3 regions of the Acidovorax sp. GW835-FHT14B10 genome follow, and region 3 is predicted to be linked to each of the others. Evidence: riboswitches for the same ligand, from Rfam matches in the RefSeq annotation. Region 3 holds a riboswitch; each other region holds the start of a gene.
What was found. A riboswitch is a leader RNA that binds a small molecule or an ion and turns the genes downstream of it on or off. The one in region 3 is predicted to bind glycine.
Positions count from the first base shown of each region.

Region 1: it holds a riboswitch for glycine, as region 3 does, so the genes downstream of both, gcvT (glycine cleavage system aminomethyltransferase GcvT) here and AC1Q5S_RS05985 (D-amino acid dehydrogenase) in region 3, are expected to answer to the same signal.
Region 2: it holds a riboswitch for glycine, as region 3 does, so the genes downstream of both, AC1Q5S_RS15350 (penicillin-binding protein 1A) here and AC1Q5S_RS05985 (D-amino acid dehydrogenase) in region 3, are expected to answer to the same signal.

Region 1 is NZ_JBXAGC010000033.1:33,523-40,126, forward strand. Features, by position in the region: gene AC1Q5S_RS19425 (hypothetical protein) at 1-28, opposite strand, end outside; gene AC1Q5S_RS19430 (hypothetical protein) at 89-376, shown strand; gene AC1Q5S_RS19435 (Lrp/AsnC family transcriptional regulator) at 441-896, opposite strand; gene AC1Q5S_RS19440 (TRAP transporter substrate-binding protein) at 1,301-2,272, shown strand; gene AC1Q5S_RS19445 (TRAP transporter small permease) at 2,342-2,836, shown strand; gene AC1Q5S_RS19450 (TRAP transporter large permease) at 2,833-4,110, shown strand; glycine riboswitch at 4,121-4,219, shown strand; glycine riboswitch at 4,233-4,355, shown strand; gene gcvT (glycine cleavage system aminomethyltransferase GcvT) at 4,400-5,533, shown strand; gene gcvH (glycine cleavage system protein GcvH) at 5,741-6,115, shown strand; gene gcvP (aminomethyl-transferring glycine dehydrogenase) at 6,143-6,604, shown strand, end outside.
Region 2 is NZ_JBXAGC010000020.1:7,622-14,225, reverse strand. Features, by position in the region: gene AC1Q5S_RS15370 (BTH_I0359 family protein) at 1-164, opposite strand, end outside; gene AC1Q5S_RS15365 (DUF3108 domain-containing protein) at 340-1,497, opposite strand; gene AC1Q5S_RS15360 (fumarylacetoacetate hydrolase family protein) at 1,742-2,755, shown strand; gene AC1Q5S_RS15355 (iron-containing alcohol dehydrogenase) at 2,995-4,155, shown strand; glycine riboswitch at 4,223-4,313, shown strand; glycine riboswitch at 4,321-4,413, shown strand; gene AC1Q5S_RS15350 (penicillin-binding protein 1A) at 4,474-6,604, shown strand, end outside.
Region 3 is NZ_JBXAGC010000005.1:103,943-110,546, reverse strand. Features, by position in the region: gene AC1Q5S_RS06005 (glycine zipper family protein) at 1-115, shown strand, start outside; gene AC1Q5S_RS06000 (MFS transporter) at 120-2,054, opposite strand; gene AC1Q5S_RS05995 (YXWGXW repeat-containing protein) at 2,512-2,964, shown strand; gene AC1Q5S_RS05990 (2-keto-4-pentenoate hydratase) at 3,105-3,887, opposite strand; glycine riboswitch at 4,108-4,223, shown strand; gene AC1Q5S_RS05985 (D-amino acid dehydrogenase) at 4,316-5,635, shown strand; gene AC1Q5S_RS05980 (FIST signal transduction protein) at 5,825-6,604, opposite strand, start outside.

The DNA.
Region 1 (6,604 bases), on a different contig from region 3:
GACGCCGTGCGCGCAGGTCGGCGGCCACCAGCGGCGCGGGCTGCAGGATGATGCCCAGGCACCGGGGCTGCGCAGGTCGCGCGCCTGCATGCCGCAGATGCGGGAGCGCAACTGGGGCCGTGCGGTGTTCATTGCGTCAGAGCCGGCCGTCAACAGCGTGCTGCCCGGCCAGACGCTGGAGGAAACCGGCGTGGCTTTCGTCCAGCACAACCACCCCTCGTCCACCCTCGGCCGCGCGGCGCAGCGAGAAGAAGTCGCCAACATGGTGGCCTACGTGGCCTCGCCGCTGTCCTCGGCCCCCATGGGCGCTGCGCTGCGCGTGGAGGCGGCATTGTCGACAGCCTTGGGACGCTTTCGCACCGAGGTTGACGGCTGATTTGACAGCTGCCAGCGCTTACCCAGCAAGCAATGGCTGCTGCTTTTATTCATAAACCCCGAAATTACACCCCCAGGGGCAGATCCGCCTTTTTCAGCGTGCGCAACACAAAGCTGGAGCGGCTGTGGCGTATGCCCTTGATCTTGTAGAGCTTCTCGCGCAGCAGGCGCTCGTAGTCGCGCGTGTCTTTCACCACCACGCGCAGCAGGTAGTCGTAGTCGCCCGACACCAGGTGCGCCTCGATCACCTCGGGAATGCTGGCCAGGGTTTCACCAAATTTTTCCAGCGTGTTGTCGGAATGGCTGTCGAGCGTGACCATCACCAGCACCGTGTCGGACAGATCGAGCGCGCGCGGATTGAGGCGCACGGTGTAGCCCTCGATCACACCGGCCTCCTCCATTTTTTTGATGCGCCCCCAGCATGGCGAGGGGCTCAGGCCCACGGCCTGGCCGATCTCCTGCAGGCTGGCGCGGGCGTTGGCCTGCAAAACGGAGAGAATTTTTCTGTCAAGACGGTCCATGCATCGTATTATTTTCTAAATTTGAATTTTTCAGAATATTTTTCTGCAAATTTCGAAAATCATCGCAAATTCAGAAGAACCATCCACTACCCCGGCGGCATACTTGTTTGCATCAAGGCGCTCTTACCGGAGTGCACAAACTGACAAGGCCCCGGCGGGTTACCGCCCGCACGGGGCACTTGGCAAGCAGCTTCCCCCCAGTCCACCCGCATGGCACTGTCGCGCACGCGACCCCGGCGCCCTGCCATCAGCCCCGCGCGCCGCGGATCAGCACGCTGACCCGCACAAACCCCGATGCCCAGCCAGGTGTTGCAGCGCCATAATTTTTGGCAGGCTGCAGCGCTTGTCTGCGCCGCAACCTGCAGCGCAAGCAGCACGCCAACATTTCCCCTTCAGGAGACACCATGCAATTGACCCGACTCGTCGTTGGCCTCGGCCTTGCCCTTGGCTTCATGGCCAGCGCCGCCGCGCAGACCACCATGCGCATCAGCATTTCGGTGGCGCAGAACTCGCACCAGGGCGTGGCCATCGACACCTTCGCCAAAGAAGTGGAAAAGCGCACGGGCGGCCGCTACAAGGTGCAGACCTTCTACAACGGCGCCCTGGGCGGCGAGCGCGAGTCGATTGAAGCCGTGCAACTGGGCACGCAGGAACTGGCCTTCAGCTCCACCGGCCCGGTGCCCAACTTTGTCCCCGAAACCAAGATTCTGGACGTGCCTTTCCTGTTCCGCGACAAGGCCCATGCGCGCGCGGTGCTCGACGGCCCCATCGGCCAGGACCTGCTGACCAAGTTCGACGCCAAGGGCTTCAAGGCACTGGCCTGGGCCGAAAACGGCTTTCGCCACATGACCAACAGCAAGCGCGACGTGAAGGAGCCGGGCGACCTCAAGGGCCTGAAGATGCGCACCATGGAGAACCCGGTGCACATCGCCGCCTACAAGGGCTTTGGCATCATCACCACGCCCATGGCGTTTCCCGAGGTGTTCACGGCCCTGCAGCAAGGCACCGTGGACGGGCAGGAGAACCCGCTGCCCGTCATCATCTCGGCCAAGTTCGACCAGGTGCAAAAGCATCTCACACTCACCGGCCATGTGTATTCGCCCTGCATCTTCGTGATGAACAAGGCGGCTTTTGACAAACTCAGCGCCGCCGACAAGCAGGCCTTTCTGGATGCCGCCAAGGAAGGCACCAAGGCCAACCGCGCCCGCGTGGACGAGGACGATGCCAAGGGCGTGGCCGACCTGCGCGCCAAGGGCATGACGGTGATCGACACCATCGACAAGGCCAAGTTCGTGGCGACGCTGGCCCCGGTCAACGCCGAATTTGAAAAACAGTTCGGCAAGGCCGCGCTCGACAAGATCCGCAATTACAAATAATCTTCTTGCCGCTCTATTTTCAATAGCTATTAACGCCCGCCGGCATTGCGCCAGCGGGCGTTTTCATTCATGAAAAATACTTTTCTAACCTTTGAGCGCTGGACCACGTTCAGCGCCATGCTGGCCGCCTGCGCCATGCTGGCCGTGGCGTCCACGCTGGGTATGTTCCAGATTTTGATGCGCTTCGTGTTCGAGCAGCCCGCCGAATGGACCGAGGTGCTGATCCGCTTCAGCCTGATCTGGATGGTGTTTCTGGCCATCCCCGCGGCCTTCCGCCAGGGGGCGATGGTGAGCGTGGACGTGCTGTACCGCTGGAGCCCGCCACGCATTCGCCGCGTGCTCGACTGGGTGGTGGCGCTGGCCGCGCTGGCACTGATCGGCGTCATCGTCTGGTGGGGTTGGGACTACGCCCAGCGCGGCGGCGTGCAGAGCATGGCCGGGCTGGAGTCGGTTTCGATGTTCTGGGCCTATCTGGCCATGCCGGTGGGCGGCCTTTTCTGCGTCGTCGGCATCATCGGCAACCTCATCGACCCCCTGCGCATGGAACTGGAGACAGCCCAATGAGCGCCGTGATGATTTCCACCATGGTGCTGTGCTTTGCACTCACCGTTTCCGTGGCCGTTTCCATCGGCCTTGCGTCCATCCTGGGCATCCAGGCGTCCAACGCGAACATGCTCATTTCCGTCAAGGAGATGTTCGCCTCGATCAACAAGTTTCCGCTGGCCGCCATTCCCTTCTTCATCCTGGCGGGCAACCTCATGGAAACCGGCGGCATCTCGCGCCGCCTGGTCGAATTCGCCAAGAGCATCGTGGGCGGCGTGCAGGGTGGCCTGCCCATGACCTGCGTGCTCACCTGCATGATCTTTGCCGCCGTGTCGGGCTCGTCGGTGGCCACCACGTTCGCCATTGGCGCCATCCTGGTCCCGGCGCTCATCAAGCACGGCTACCCCACCAGCTACGCGGCCGCCCTGCAGGCCACCAGCGCCGAGCTGGGCGTGATCATCCCGCCTTCCATTCCGCTCATCCTGTACGGCGTGAGTGCCGAGGTGTCGATTGGCGAGCTGTTCATCGCCGGCTTTGGCCCCGGCCTGCTGATCAGTACCGCACTGATGCTTTTCGTGTGGGGGTACTGCAAGTGGAAGGGCTGGGGCAAGAACGATGGCGACGGCCGCATGCCCATGGGCCGTGCCACGCTGCAAGCCGGCTGGGCGCTGCTGATGCCCGTGATCATCCTGGGCGGCATCTATGGCGGCGTGTTCACGCCCACCGAGGCCTCGGCCGTGGCCGTGTTCTATGCGCTGGTGGTGGGCGTGGTGATCTACCGCGAGATCCGCCTGGCGGACCTCTTCGCCATCCTGCGCAAGTCGGCCCTCTCGTCGGCGGTGATCATGTTCATCATTGCCAACGCCGGGCTGTTTGCCTTCCTCATCACGCGCGCCGGCGTGCCCGATGCCATTGGCCGCTGGCTGGAGGCGGTGCTGCAATCCCCTGCCCTGTTCTTACTGGGCGTGAACGCCGCGCTGTTCTTGATCGGCATGTTCATCGAGACCAGCGCGGCCATCATCGTGCTGGCGCCCATCCTGGCACCCGTGGCCATGCACTTCGGCGTGGACCCGGTGCACTTCGGCCTGATCATGGTGGTGAACCTCGCTTTGGGCATGATCACGCCGCCCTTTGGCGTGAACCTGTTTGCGGCCTGCACGGTGGCGCGCATCTCGCTGGACCGCATCGTCAAGCATCTGCTGCCGTTCGTCGGCGTGATCCTGGTATGCCTGATGGTCATCACTTACATGCCCTCGCTTTCGCTGTTCCTGCGCGATCTGGTGTACGCCAAGTAACGGTAGAATCGCCCGATTGTCAGGAGAGAGCCCCGCAGCACCATGCAAAAGGGCCGCCGAAGGCGCAGGCAGCAGCCGAACGCTCAGGCAAAAGGACTGGCAGCCGCCCGCAGCGATGCGGGCGTTCCCTTGCTGGAGAGAGATGTCCGCACTGCAGGTGCAGGCCATCCACCGAAGGAGCAAGCCGCGCGGCCAGCCAGGGCGCCGCGGTGAATCTCTCAGGTAAAGCGGACAGCAGGGCAAATCGCGTGGCATTCGTGCCACGCCCCCCATTTGCCCTGGAGCTCTTATGTCCGCACCTGCCACCGCCCTGCTCGCCACGCCCCTGAACGCCCTGCACATTGAACTGGGCGCCCGCATGGTGCCGTTTGCCAGCTATTCCATGCCCGTGCAGTACCCTGCAGGCCTGATGGCCGAGCACCTGCACACACGCCAGGCCGCCGGGCTGTTCGATGTATCGCACATGGGCCAGCTGAAGCTCGTCGGCCCCGATGCCGCCGCCGCGTTCGAGAGCCTGGTGCCCGTCGATGTGATCGACCTGCCCGTGGGCAAGCAGCGCTACGGCCTGCTGCTCAACGACGAGGGCGGCATCATCGACGACCTGATGTTCTTCCGCGTGGCCGACAACGAACTCTTTGTCATCGTCAACGGCGCCTGCAAGGTGGGTGACATGGCGCACATCCAGGCCCGCATCGGTCAGCGCTGCGACGTCGTGCCCATGCCCGACCACGCGCTCCTGGCGCTGCAGGGCCCCCAGGCCGTCACCGCCCTGTCGCGCCTGGCTCCGGGCATTGAAAAGCTGGTGTTCATGACGGGTGGCGATTTTTCCATCGCAGGCTGCGACTGCTTCGTGACCCGCAGCGGCTACACGGGTGAAGACGGCTTCGAGATCTCGGTGCCCGCCGCCCAGGCCGAGACCCTGGCACGCGCCCTGCTGGCCCAGCCCGAAGTCAAGCCCATCGGCCTGGGCGCGCGCAACTCGCTGCGCCTGGAAGCCGGCCTGTGCCTGTACGGCAACGACCTCGACACCACCACCACCCCGCCCGAAGCGGCACTCAACTGGGCCATCCAGAAGGTGCGCCGCACCGGCGGCGCGCGCGCGGGCGGCTTCCCAGGGGCCGACAAGGTGCTGGCGCAGCTCGACAACCCCGCCAGCCTCGCGCGCAAACGCGTCGGCCTGGTCGCGCTGGAGCGCGTGCCCGTGCGCGAGCACACCGAGTTGCAGAGCACCGACGGCCAGAAGATTGGCGAAGTGACCAGCGGCCTGCTGGGCCCCACGGTGAACGAACCCGTGGCCATGGGCTATGTGGCTCCCGCCTTTGCCGCCATCGGCACGCGGGTGAATGCCATGGTGCGCGGCAAGGCCGTGCCCATGGAAGTGCGCGCCATGCCTTTTGTGCCTGCCAATTACTTCCGCGGCTGACGGAATGACCTACCCCCTGAGTCACCTGCGGCGCCTTCCCCCTGGAAGGGGGACGCCTCCAGCGCGGCGGGGCGGCCCTTGCGCGGTGGCACTGGTATGCGCCCGCGCACAGAGCGAAGGCCGCAGTTTGGCATGTAGCCGCTGGCTTCGCTAATCCGCTTACATTGCAGATTCCTTTCTTTTTTTAGTTGCTTGAGGAGCTTTCCCATGACCGTCAAATTCTCCAAAGACCACGAATGGATCAACGCCGCCGACACGAATTCGGCCGTGGTCGGTATCACCGTGCATGCCCAGGATGCCCTGGGCGATGTGGTGTTTGTCGACCTGCCCGCCGTGGGCACCACGTTTGCCCAGGGCGACGTGGCGGGCGTGGTCGAGTCGGTCAAAGCCGCGGCCGATGTGTACATGCCGGTCTCGGGCGAGATCGTCGAAGTGAACGAAGCCCTGCGTGCCGACCCCTCGCTGGCCAACTCCGACCCGCTCAATGCGGGCTGGTTCTTCAAGGTCAAGCTCAGCGATGCCAGCCAGCTCGACGCGTTGCTCAGCGAAACCGACTACACCGAGTTCGCCAAGAACGCCTGACCCTGTTTCCTTCTTCGAGACTGCCCCATGTTGATGCAATCCGCCCTGCCGCTCGGCGCGCTTGAAAACGCCACCGAATTCCTGCCCCGCCACATCGGTATCGACGCGGCCGACGAAGCGCACATGCTGTCGGTGATCGGCGAGGCCTCGCGCCGCGCCCTCATCGACTCCATCGTGCCGCGCTCCATTGCCCGCAGCCGCGCCATGGACCTGCCGCTGCCGGTCACGGAAAGCGCTGCGCTGGCCGAACTCAAGGCGATTGCATCCAAAAACAAGGTCTTGAAGAGCTTCATCGGCCAGGGTTATTACGACACGCACATTCCCGGCGTCATCCTGCGCAACATCCTGGAAAACCCCGCCTGGTACACGGCCTACACGCCCTACCAGGCGGAGATTTCGCAGGGCCGCATGGAAGCCCTGGTCAATTTCCAGACCATGGTCTGCGACCTCACGGCCATGCCGATCGCCAACGCCTCCATGCTCGACGAG
Region 2 (6,604 bases), on a different contig from region 3:
AGATACACCTCCTTGCCCGATCGCTTGTCCACAATTTCAAAGCCGTGGCGGGCCAGTTGGGGCTTTGGCGGTGCAGTGTCGTTCAGTGGGCCCTCTTTTTGCTCCACGGCGTCGGGCAGCATGTGGACCACCACAAAGGAGTCAGAGTCGTAGAGCATGTGCATGGCGTTCCCCCAGTCGATATAGGAATCAGATGACAGCGGGCGGTCAGAGTTCAAGTCCCAAGGCTCCCGGTACCTGATGCTTTGCAGTATTTCACGAAAAACGGCCTGCGTCGGGTTTGTGGGGATGAATTGCCACCGGGGCACCGGCAAGCAACACCTGGGAACACCTGGGCGATCAGGGCGGGCCGCTGTTGCGCAGGCGCAGGTCGGCAAAGTCGCCATTGGCCTGGGTCAGGCGGATGCGCACGGGCATGTAGCCCAGGTCGGGGGCCAGCCACAGTTCGGCCTTCTGGTCGTAATCGCGGCGCGGCAGGCGCTGCAGCTTCCAGGCCAGCAGGGGGCCGGCGGGCAGGTCCAGCGTTTCCTGCCCCTCGATCGAGAAGGTCCACCGGTCGGCGCTGCGGGCACTGGCGGTGGTCAGGGTGACCTGGGTGCCCGGCACGAACCGCCCCGGGTCGGCTGCCAGCATGGCACCGAGCTGGATGAACACGCTCAGGCGGTCTTGCGCGCCGGGCCCCACGGCCGCCTGCGGGGTGTTGGCGCTGAAGGTGATGCGGCCCTGGGCATGGTCAAAATGGGCAGCCTGTTCGCTGCGCGAGCGGTCGGCAAAGCGCTCGGGCTGCAGCCCCTGCGCGGTGATCTGACCCACACTGCCCTGGGAGCGGGTGCCCAGCAGAAAGGCGCTGATCTCCTGGCGGGCTTCGTAGCGGCTGCCGTCGTGCTGCCAGAACAGCTCGGCGCTGGCGCTGTAGTTGAATTTTTTGGCCTGCCCGCTGACATCAAAGGCCAGGCGCACCGGCGCGGGCAGGCGCACGGCGAAGCTGGTGGCGTCGGCCGCCGGGCCTGTGGCGCTGCCGGGAGGGCTGATGTCCACGCCGGCGCCCAGGGGATTGTCGGGGACCGTGGGCGATGGAATGGCCGGCGTGCTGGCGTCGGGCGCAGGGGCGGTGGCCACGGCATCGGCATCGGGCATTTCGGATGTCGGCGTGCCCGCGGTGTCTACCACCGCGTCGGGCGGTGGGACTTCGCCGGGGTTGTCGGGCGGCGCCGAAGGCGTGGGGGGGAGCTCGGTGGCTGCCTTCGCTGCGTGCTGCGTCGCCGGGGGGGCGGCGGGTTTCTTGCGCACCGCCGCGGGGCGGGCAGGCGCGGGAGGTGCAGGCGGTGCGGTGGGCGCCGCGGCCGGCGGCGTGGGGGCAATGCTGCGTGTGCTGAAAACCTGTGCGGCGGGGGGGAGGGACGGGCTGCTGTCCCAGGCCATGGGCATGCCCTGCAGCACCAGCCAGTGCAGCGCCAGCACCAGGGCGGTCAATACAAGGAGTGGCCGGCGTGGCATGGCGGGGTTCCTGCAGGCGTCAGGCGCGGACCGCGCCCAGGTGGTGCGGCAGCCGGGTGGCCTGGCTCCGCGCTTCCTGCAGCAGAAAGCCGACCTCCACGGACGGGGTGCCGGCACGTTCTTCTTTATTCATTCCCACCAAAAATTTGCGAATTTTGTTCAGTTGAATCCATGGAACCCCGCGTAATCTTGTGGGGTTTGCGCCATTTCCGCCATTTCTGTTGAGACGAAGGTTCTGTTCCCCATGAAACTTGCCACCTACAAAGACGGCTCGCGCGACGGCCAACTGGTCGTCGTCTCCCGCGACCTGGGCACGGCCCATTATGCGACCGGCATTGCCAGCAAGCTGCAGCAGGTGCTGGACGACTGGGGCTTCCTGTCGCCCCAGCTGCAGGACCTGTACGACCAGCTCAACAACGGCCGCGCGCGCCACGCCTTCCCCTTTGACCCCGCCCGGTGCATGGCCCCGCTGCCGCGTGCCTACCAGTGGGCTGACGGTTCGGCCTACATCAACCACGTTGAACTGGTTCGAAAAGCCCGCAACTCCGAGGTTCCAGAGAGCTTCTACACCGATCCGCTGATGTACCAGGGCGGCAGCGATGATTTCATTGGACCCTGCGACGACGTGGTGGTGCCCAGCGAGGCCATGGGCATCGATTTCGAGGCCGAGATCGCCGTCATCACCGGCGACGTGAAGATGGGCACCAACGCCAACCAGGCGCTGGACGGCATTCGCCTGGTGATGATTGCCAACGACGTGAGCCTGCGCAACCTGATTCCGGCCGAGCTGGCCAAGGGTTTTGGCTTCTTCCAAGCGAAGCCCGCCACCGCCTTCGGTCCCGTGGCCGTGACGCTGGACGAACTGGGCGATGCCTGGGACCACGGTCGCCTGCACCTGACCGTGCAGTCCACCTGGAATGGCCGCAAGGTCGGCATGTGCGACGCCGGCCCCGAGATGACCTTCCACTTCGGCCAACTCATCGCGCACATCGCCAAGACGCGCAATGTGCGGGCGGGCTCCATCGTGGGCAGCGGCACCGTCAGCAACCAGGGCGTGGAGCAAGACGGCCGCACCGAATGGCCCAAGGGCTACAGCTGCATCGCCGAAAAGCGCTGCATCGAGACCATCCAGGACGGCAAGCCTTCCACCGAGTTCATGAAGTTTGGCGACACTATCCGCATCGAGGTCAAGGGCAAGGACGGCGCCAGCATCTTCGGTGCCATCGACCAGGCGATTGCATCGCCTGAGGGGGGATGAGTGGTGGCGTCATTTTTCAGAACCTGACTTTTGGCCCATGCGGCAGGGCAGACCGGTGGGCGCAAGGGTTTTGTCCGGGGCGACAGGGGTGCAGGCGGCTTCGCGCGGACAATGGGCAGTCCGTCCACCGGGCTTGCTGGCCTGGCGGTTTTTTCCCATCACTGCCCTGCGTTCCTGCCGCCTGCCGGGCCATCCGGTGCGGCAAGGGGCACGGTGGTGCGCCAACCCCCCCCATTGCCATGCTGAATTTCGACTTCCACAACCCCACCCACATCGTTTTCGGCCAGGGCCGCATCGCCGACCTGGCGAAGCTGGTGCCCGCAGCGGCCAAGGTGCTGATCCTGGTGGGCGGCGCCAGTGCCGAAAAGACCGGCACGCTGGCCGAAGTGCGCGCCGCGCTGGGCGAACGGCAGCACGCCACCTTCCGCGGCATCGAACCCAACCCGAGCTTCGAAACTTCGATGCAGGCCGTCGAGCAGACCCGCGCCGGCGGGTTCGACTTTCTGCTGGCCGTGGGGGGTGGTTCGGTGATCGATGCCACCAAGTTCATCGCCGCTGCCGTGCACTTTGAGGGCGATGCCTGGGCCATCCTCGAAAAGCGCGGCCGCAACATCACGCGGGCCGTGCCGTTTGGCGCCGTGCTCACGCTGCCCGCCACGGGCTCGGAGATGAACAACGGCGGCGTGATCACGCACCGGGGCAAGGGGGCCAAGCTGTCCTTCAGCAGCGTGCACAGCTACCCCAGGTTCTCGGTGCTCGACCCCACCAAGACCTACACGCTGCCGCCGCAGCAACTGGCCAACGGCGTGGTCGACGCTTTCGTGCACACGGTGGAGCAGTACCTGACCTATCCGGTCAACGCACCCGTGCAGGACCGCTTTGCCGAGGGCATTTTGCAGACGCTGATCGAGATCGGCCCGCGCTTGCTGACCGCACCCGAGCCTGTGTACGACGACCGCGCCAACCTCATGTGGGCCGCCACCATGGCGCTCAATGGCCTGATCGGCGCCGGCGTGCCGCAGGACTGGGCCACGCACATGATCGGGCACGAACTCACCGCGCTGCACGGCATCGACCATGCCCGCACGCTGGCGATTGTGCTGCCCGCGCTGCTGAATGAGCGCCGTGGCCCGAAGCGCGCCAAGCTGCTGCAGTATGGCGAGCGCGTGTGGGGCATCGCCAGCGGCACGGATGACGAGCGCATCACCGCCGCCATCGAGCGCACGCGCGCCTTCTTTGAAAGCATGGGCATCGCCACGCGCCTGTCGGGCTATGGCCTGGGCGCGGAGGTGGTGGACACCGTGGTGGCCCAGCTCGAAGCGCATGGCATGGTGCAGCTGGGCGAGCAGCGCGAGATCACGCCCGCCGTGAGCCGCCGCATCCTTGCAGCCGCGCTGTAACCGGACGGGGGGGCTGGATATTGACCTTTTGAACGGGGCTGGTTTTGGCGGGTGATTTACAGTGAGCGCCTATCCTGCGGGAGAGAGGGGCGCGATCCGCCTCCGCCGAAGGCGCAAACTCCCATCATCGCTCAGGCAAACCGGACCGCAGGAGACCATCGCCGACTGGAGAGAGGCCGCCGCCCTGCGCAACGCAGGCGGGGGCCCACCGAAGGGGCAGGCTGCCCAGGCAGCCGAAACTCTCAGGTAAAAGGACAGGGGGAGCGGCGCCGCAGGCCCGTCATGGCACGGGTCCTGCCCTAGCCAGAGTTCCCCCTGATGCACCCATCGTCGCCTGTTGCCGCACCTGCCCCTTCGCCCAAAAAGCACCCGATCCTGAAGTTTCTCGCGGGTTTTTTCCTGGGGCTGACCGTGGCAGGCAGCGCGGGCGGGGCCTATGTGCTGCACATGGTGTGGCAGCAGCTGCCAGAGGTGGACCACCTGGCCGACTACGATCCCATGCTGCCGATGCGCATCTATGCCAGGGACGGCACGCTGCTGGCGGAATATGGCGAGGAGCGCCGGGAATTCGTGCCGATAGGACAGATCCCGCTGCAGGTGCGCCAGGCGCTGCTGGCCATCGAAGATGCCCGCTTTTATGAGCATGGCGCGGTGGACTTCACCGGACTGGCGCGCGCTGCGCTGCGCAATGTGGTATCGGGGGAGCATGTCCAGGGTGCCAGCACCATCACGATGCAGGTGGCGCGGGTGTTCTTTCTGAGCCGCGTCAAAACCTACAGCCGCAAGCTCATGGAAATCTTGCTGGCCTACAAGCTCGAAGCCACCTACAGCAAGGACAAGATCCTGGAGCTGTACATGAACCAGATCTATCTGGGCGAGCGTGCCTACGGCTTTGCGGCTGCGGCATCGGTGTACTTCGACAAGACACTGGACGAGCTGACGGTGGCCGAAGCCGCCGTGCTGGCCGGACTGCCCAAGGCGCCGTCGGCGTACAACCCCGTTGTGAACCGCGAGCGCGCCATCATCCGCCAGCAGTACATCCTGCAGCGCATGCACGCACTGGGCTACCTGGATGCGCCCGCCTACCAGGAGGCGCGGGCACAGGCACTGACGCTGCGAACGCAATACCGTTCCATCGAGCCGGCCGCCGCCTTTGCCGTGGAACAGGCCCGCAAGATGGTGCTGGAGCAGTATGGCGAAGACGCGTATGCGCTGGGCCTGGATGTCGTCACCACCCTCAGCGTTCCCGCGCAGCGCGCGGCCACGCGTGCGCTGCGCGCGGGCATTCTGGGTGCGCAGGATGCCCGTGGCTATGCCGGCCCCGAGGGGCGCATCCAGGGCGCAGTTCCGGGTGATATGCCGGCCGCTGACCCCCGCGCCCTGCGCGCCGCGCTGGCGCCCTACCGCGACAGCGGGGAACTGCGTGCCGCCCTGGTGCATGCGGCGTCCGAGGCCGAGGGCATTGCCGCATGGCTGCGCGATGGCACGCCGGTGCGGATACCGCGCAGCCGGCTCAACGCCAGCGCGCGTGCCGCCCTGAAGCCCGATGCGCCCGCGCGGCGGCGCATTGCGCCGGGCGCGGTGATTCGCGTCGTGGCCGATGCCCGTGAAAGGTGGGATCTGGGCCAGTTGCCGGGCATGGAGGGCGCGCTGGTCTCCATGGACACGGAAACCGGCGACATTCTGGCGCTCACGGGGGGCTTCGACTACGCCTTCAACCAGTTCGACCACGCCGTGCAGGCCTTTCGCCAGCCGGGCTCGACCTTCAAGCCGTTCATCTTTTCGGCGGCGCTGGAGAAAGGCTATGCCCCGGGCACCTTGATCGACGATACGCAGCGTGTGGTGACCCCTGCCGCCCGCGGCCGCCCCGCCTGGAGCCCGCGCAACTACGGCGGCAACTACGAGGGCTTCATCACCGCACGGCGCGGCCTGGTGCGCTCCAAGAACCTGGTGGCCGTCAACCTGATGGACGCGGCCGGGGTTCAGTACGTGCAGGAGTTCGCCACCCGCTTTGGATTCTTGCCCGAACGCAATCCACCCCGGTTGCCGCTGGCCCTGGGGGCGGGCGCCATCACGCCGCTGCAGCTGACGCAGGCCTATGCCGTGTTTGCCAACGGCGGCACCCTGGTGCAGCCCCGGCTGATCCACCAGGTGAGCGAGCGCGGCGGCGCGGTGCTGTACGCAGCGAACGCGCCATCGCCCCGTGCGACCGTGGTGTCCGAGCGCAATGCCTTCGTGCTGGACAGCATGCTGCGCGACGTGGTGCAGCACGGCACCGGCCGGCGTGCGAAGGCGCTGGGCCGCCCCGATGTGGCCGGCAAGACCGGTACCTCCAACGATGCGCGGGATGTGTGGTTCGCCGGCTATTCATCGGGCGTGGCCTCTGTCGTGTGGATGGGCTACGACCAGCCGCGCAGCCTGGGCCGGCACACCGGGGGAACCCTGGCCC
Region 3 (6,604 bases):
TGCCCGCGGCCACCAGGTTCCGGTGTACGGCCGCATGGTCACCAACCCGGGCGCCATGGGGCCGGGCTACGGCACGCCCATGCCGCCACCGCCGCCCGGCTACTGGCGGCGCTAGCCGGTCAGGCCGCCAGCAGACGTGCCACATGCTCGCGCAGCAGTTCGGGCTGCGCCTGGGCGGGCGCCACGGCGGCGCCCACGTTCAGCCCCACCCGGTTGAACAACCCGCGCCGGAATGGCCGCACCATGGCGCCGCCCTGTTCGATGCGGCTGAAATACGAACCCCACAGGTTGGTCAGCGCCATGGGAACCACGGGCACCTCCAGCCCGTCGGCGCGGGCACGCTCCAGTATCTTGGCGATGCCGCCCTTGAACGGCTGCAACTGCCCGTCGTGCGTGATGCCGCCCTCGGGAAAGATGGCCAGCAGATCGCCTTCACGCAGCACCTGGGCGGCACGCTCGAAAGCGGCCTCGTACACACGCGGGTCTTCCTTCTGCGGAGCGATCGGAATTGCCTTGGCCAGGCGGAACAGCCAGCCCAGCACCGGCACGCGGAAGATGCGGTGGTCCATCACGAAGCAGATCGGGCGCGGGCTGGCGGCCATGAGCAGCACGGCATCGACAAAGCTCACATGGTTGCAGGCCAGGATGGCGGCGCCGGTGGTGGGCAGATGCTCATCGCCCCGCACCCTGAAGCGATAGACGAAACGCGAGAGCACCCAGGCCACGAAGCGCAGCAGGTACTCGGGCACCAGCAGGAAGATGTAGAACGCCACCACGGCGTTGGCCAGGCCGGTGAACAAGAACACCTGCGGCACCGTGAACCCCGCACCCAGCAGCGCGCCCGCGATGACCGCGCTGGCGATCATGAACAGCGCATTGAGGATGTTGTTGGCCGCGATGGTGCGCGCGCGGTGCGTGGGCCGGCTGCGCATCTGGATCAGCGCATACATGGGCACGCTGTACAGCCCGGCAAACAGGCTGAGCAGCGCCAGGTCGGCCATCACGCGCCAGTGCGCGGGCTGGGCCAGAAAGGCGGCGAGCGGCATGACCTCGGAGGCCGCAAGGCTGCGCGAGGCAAAGTACAGATCGATGGCAAACACGCTCATGCCGATGGCCCCGAGCGGCACCAGGCCGATCTCGACATGGCGGCGCGACAGCACCTCGCACAGCAGCGAACCGGTGCCGATGCCGATGGAAAACACCACCAGCAACAGCGAAGCCACCTGCTCGTTGCCATGCAACACTTCCTTGGCAAAACTGGGGAACTGGCTGAGGAACACGGCGCCGAAGAACCACATCCAGCTGATGCCCAGCAGCGAGCGGAACACCACGATGTTCTCGTGCGCCAGCCGGAGGTTGCGCCAGGTTTCGGTGAAGGGGTTCCAGTTGATCTTCAGGCCCGGGTCGGTGGCGGGCACCGTGGGGATGAACTGCGCCACGGAACGCCCCAGCAGCGCCAGCACCACGCAGACCACGGCCACGGTGGTGTGGCCGATGCCAGGTAAGGCCACCAACAGGCCACCGGCCACGTTGCCCAGCAAGATGGCCACGAAGGTGCCCATCTCCACCATGCCATTGCCACCCGTGAGCTCGCGCTCGCTGAGCACCTGGGGCAGGTAGGCGAACTTGACCGGCCCGAACAGCGTGGAGTGCACGCCCATCAAAAAGGTGCACAGCAGCAGCACCGGCGCGTTGCCCGCCATGAACCCGCCCGCCGCCACCAGCATGATGGCGATCTCCAGGTTCTTCACGAAGCGGATCATGCGCGTCTTGTCGTATTTGTCGGTGAGTTGCCCCGACGTGGCCGAGAACAGCAAAAACGGCAGGATGAACAGCGCACCGATCACCAGCCCCGCCATCGCCGGCGGCAGCCACGACACGCTGAACTGGTAGGTGACCATCACCGTGAAGGCGAACTTGAACAGATTGTCGTTGGCCGCGCCGGAGAACTGCGTCCAGAAGAACGGCGCAAAGCGGCGCTGGCGCAGCAGGGCGAACTGGCTGGGGTCCTCCTGCGCGGGCACAGCGCTGGTGGACGGGGTCTGGGGGTGCATGCGTTTTTTCCTCGTTTTCGACGGGTTTGCTGTGTTGTGTTGGCCGGCCGGCACGCCAGATGCGCGGCCCGCATGCGCCTCCCTCGGCGTGGGCGCCATTCTGCCCATACGCCGTGGCGCGCGGCAGGTCCGGCGTGCCGCTGTTGCACAAAGCCGCCAGCGCCGACCACACCAGTCAGGCCACACCGGCCGCCAGCAGTTGCTTGGGCGGTGGCCCGACGCAACACGGCGCCCTGCGATGGGGCGTCCAGCCTGCCCGGCGCCACGCAGCGCAGTGCCAGCAGACCCCACAGGCCCGCGATGGCAAAGGACAGGTGGCTCCGCACATCCAGCGCGCACGGCGGCGCGCTGAAACACAACTTCACAACACTTCGCACAGCGCCTACACGCGCTTGACGCAGCGCCCCCACGATCAAGGCTCCCGGTTCCGCACGGAATCATTTCTGAGGAGAACACCATGGCACGCATTGCCCTCGCCGCCGCTTCCATCGCCCTGCTGTCGCTGAGCGCCCTGACGACGGCGCACGCACAGGTCGGCGCCACCGTCATCATCCAGTCCGGCAGCCCCCAGTACCAGCGCCCCGCGCCGGCCCTGGTGCAATACCAGGCGCCGCCGCCTCCGCGCCATGAGGCCGCGCCCCGCCCCCGGCGCGGCATGGCGTGGGTGCCCGGCCACTGGGAATGGCGCGGCCACCGCCATGTATGGCTGGCGGGCTACTGGGTGAAGGCCCGCCCTGGCTACCACTACCGTGAACCCCGCTGGGCCGAGCATGACGGCCGCTGGGCCATGCAGCGCGGCGGCTGGGACCGTGACCGGGACGGCCTGGCCAATCGCTACGACCGGGACCGTGATGGCGATGGCGTGCCCAACCGCCACGACCGCCAGCCCGACAACCCGCGTCGCAACTGACCTTGCGGCGCAGGCGGCCCCCTGCGGCTTCCCAGGGGGCATTCCATTGCCAAGTCATTCGCGTCCAGGCGCAAAGCCGCAGACAGTGCTGCAGCACGGCAAGGCGAAGCAACGACGACACGGAGGGTTTGGAAAAGGAATCAGACCAGGTGCAGCTCGGCGCGGCCCAGGCCCGGGAAGTCGGCCACCACCACCGTGCCCGGCGCCACCAGGACGGTGCCGGTGCACGAGCCCGTGGTCACCCACTGGCCCGCGCGCAGGCCGCCCAGGCTGCGCGCGCCCTCGTTGGCCAGCCACACCAGCAGCCGCAGCGGCTCGCCCGCCGGGTTGCCCCAGGCGGCGCGCTCTACGGCCACCGTGCCGTTGACGGACAGACTCACCGGCTGCACCAGGGGCTGCACCGCAGCCACGTTGGCCGACCCCGAACCCACCATCAATGCGCCATGGCAGGCCTGGTCGGCCAGGCGGCTGAACTCACCCTGCTGGGCCCAGGCGGCAAAGCGCGTGTCGCACACCTCGATGGCGGCGCGCACCGATGCCATGGCCGCCAGCACCTCGGCCGGGCTGTAGGGCGCGGTGCGCTCGGGCAGGTCGGCGCCCAGCTCGTACACCAGCTCTGCCTCGACCCCCATCACGGCAAAGCCTGCGGCAGGCAAATGCACGGCCTGCCCGGTTGACGCGACCGCCACCGAATCGCGGGTGAGCGCCGCGCGCGCGGGCAGCGCCTGGGGCGATGCGGCGCCCACCTTCCAGCCCGCGATCTCGCCGCGCTCGCGCACCACGGCGTCCTGCACGGCATAGGCCTGGGCCACATTGCACGGGCGCAGGGCGGCGGGCAGATCGAGCGGCCGGGGCATGCGCCCCTGGCGCGCCATGGTGAGCAAGGCCGCGCTGGCAAAGGGATCAAAGGCGGTATCAGACATGGCAGGCATCCTGGGGGGTAAAGCTTGGCGGATTATGGCGAGGCACCGGTTTCAGCGCCTTTCCAGCATCAGCAACGATTGCCATCCATTAGCGCGCACAGACCCCTTTTTGCGCCGCAGTGCCGCCTAGAATCGGCCTCGCAGGAGAGTCAGCGGCACCGTCCGCTTCACCGAAGGCGCAAACTCCCATACACGCTCAGGTTCCGTACTGCACCATTCAACAAAGCCGTCTGGAGAGCCGCCACGACCTACATGCGTGGCGCACCGAAGGAGCAAACCACGCGCCATGCCGGCGATGCGGTGAATCTCTCAGGTACCAAGGACAGGGGGAGCGGCAGCTTGGCAGACGCGCCGGCTGCACGCTATTTAATCAATAGCATCTACCGAACGCCTGTCAAGCGCCAGAGCCCAGAAAGGCTTTGAAAATCATGCGCGTGATCGTTTTGGGTGCCGGCCTGCTCGGCGTGACTTTGGCGTATTTCCTGCAGCAACTCGGCCATGAGGTCACGGTGATCGACCGCCAGGGCGCGCCCGGTGCCGAGACCAGCTTTGCCAACGGTGGCCAGATCTCGGTGAGCCATGCCGAGCCCTGGGCCAACCCCAGTGCGCCGCTCAAGGTGCTGCAGTGGCTGGGTCAGGAAGATGCACCGCTCTTGTTCCGCCTGCGCGCCGACATGCGCCAGTGGCTGTGGGGCCTGCAGTTCTTGCGCAACTGCACCCCGGCGCGCACGCGCCACAACATCGAGCAGATCGTGCGCCTGGGCACCTACAGCCGCAGCGTGCTGCAGCAGCTGCGCGCGGCCACCGGCATCGCGTACGACCAGCGCACACAGGGCATCCTGCACTTCTATACCAACGCCAGGGAGTTCGACGGCGCACTGGCCCCGGCTGAGCAGATGCGCCAGCTCGGCTGCGAGCGCCAGGTCATCAGCGCCGACGAGGCCGTGCGCATCGAGCCAGCCCTCGCCCATATCCGCCCGCAACTGGCCGGCGCCACTTACACGGCCGAGGACGAGTCGGGCGATGCCAACCAGTTCACCCGCGAACTGGCCCGGCTGTGCGCGGCGGCGGGCGTGCAATTTCGCCTGGGCCACCACATCACGGCGCTGCGCGAGGCCGGTGGCCACATCGACCATGTGGAGCTGACCAACGCCGAGGGCCGCTTCGAGCGCGTGCGCGGCGACGCCTTCGTGCTGGCCATGGGCTCGTTCAGCCCGCTGTTGGCGCAGCCGCTGGGCATTCGCCTGCCCATCTACCCGGCCAAGGGCTATTCGGTGACCATGCCGGTCAAGGATGCGTCGATGGCCCACGGGGTGAGCCTGACGGATGACGAGTTCAAGCTGGTGTTCTCGCGCTACACCAGCGAGCGCGGCGGCGACCGGCTGCGCATTGCCGGCACGGCGGAATTGAACGGCTATGACCGCAACCTGAACCCGATGCGCTGCGAGGCCATCGTGCGCCGCGTGGAGCAGCTCTTTCCCGGCGCGGGCGATGCCAGCCAGGCCCAGTTCTGGACCGGCCTGCGCCCCGCCACGCCCAGCAACGTGCCGCTGATCGGCAAGACCAAGGTGGCCAACCTGTTCCTCAACACCGGCCACGGCACGCTGGGCTGGACGCACGCCTGCGGCTCGGGCAAGGCGCTGGCCGACATCGTGAGCGGCCGCGTGCCCGAGGTGGATTTTGCGTTTCAGGGAATGGCCGCGGGGTGTGCCTCCCCTGCGCTGGTACCGGCAGCCAGGAGGGCCTGACCCCGGGAACCGGTTGCCATCACCGGTTTCCGCCCGGAACGCGGGAAAGCGCCGAGGCGCCGCCCCCGTGCCCGTGACATACGCCACCACCATGGCGCGCAGCGGCACGCCGTGGGATGCCTGCGGCCTGCCAGCGGAAGGCGGTTGAGCACGACCACGCCCCCCAAACAAAGCAAGCTGGAGGAGCCCTCAGGCGCTGACGAACACCGTCAGCACACCGGTGTAGCCATACAGATGGTGGTGTGCGATTTCGCCGCCCGCAAAAAAACCTGTCAACGGCACATCGCCCAGCGCATGCCGCACGATCTGCAACTCGGCGCTGGGCCCGCCAAAGTGCGGGCCACCCCGACCCGAGCAACTCACATAGATGGCGCCCCGGATGGACCGGGCCGCGGGGCTGGCCGCCGCCGGTGCCGCGCTGCCAGGCGCCTGGCGCAAACCCTCCTGCGCTTCGCTGGCCTGCGGTGCCGGCTCTGTTTCTTCCGGCGACAGCTCCTCGCGGATTTCCGCGCAGATGCGCATCAGGTCGGCGCGGGCCGCGGCCACGTTGCGCTGGCAAAACGCCAGGTGCATGCCGGGCTCCACATGGTCGGCCAGCGCCACCCCCCGGCGCGCACCATCGAGGCCCACGATATGGCGCACCCGGGTGTCCGTGCCAAAGTGGCCGGTGTGCTGCGCCCCCTGCGGCTGTTCGCCGGCATCGACCAGCCCCGCCAGGGTGGCCCGCACCTTGCGCAACGCCGCCTGCGGATCGCCGTCCAGCGACACATCGAGCGTGGACAGCAGCACATCCAGCGCGGGCTCCGCGTCGAGCTGCAGTACCACATTCTCGTGCGCAGCGGTGACGGTGTGCAAGCGCCCCACCGGCTGGCATCCCTGCGTGACCCGCGACAGCAGCGCCACGCCGGGTCCGAAGGCCACGCCCGAGAGGCCACCATCGAACACCCCGCCCGCCGCCCCGTGGCCGGC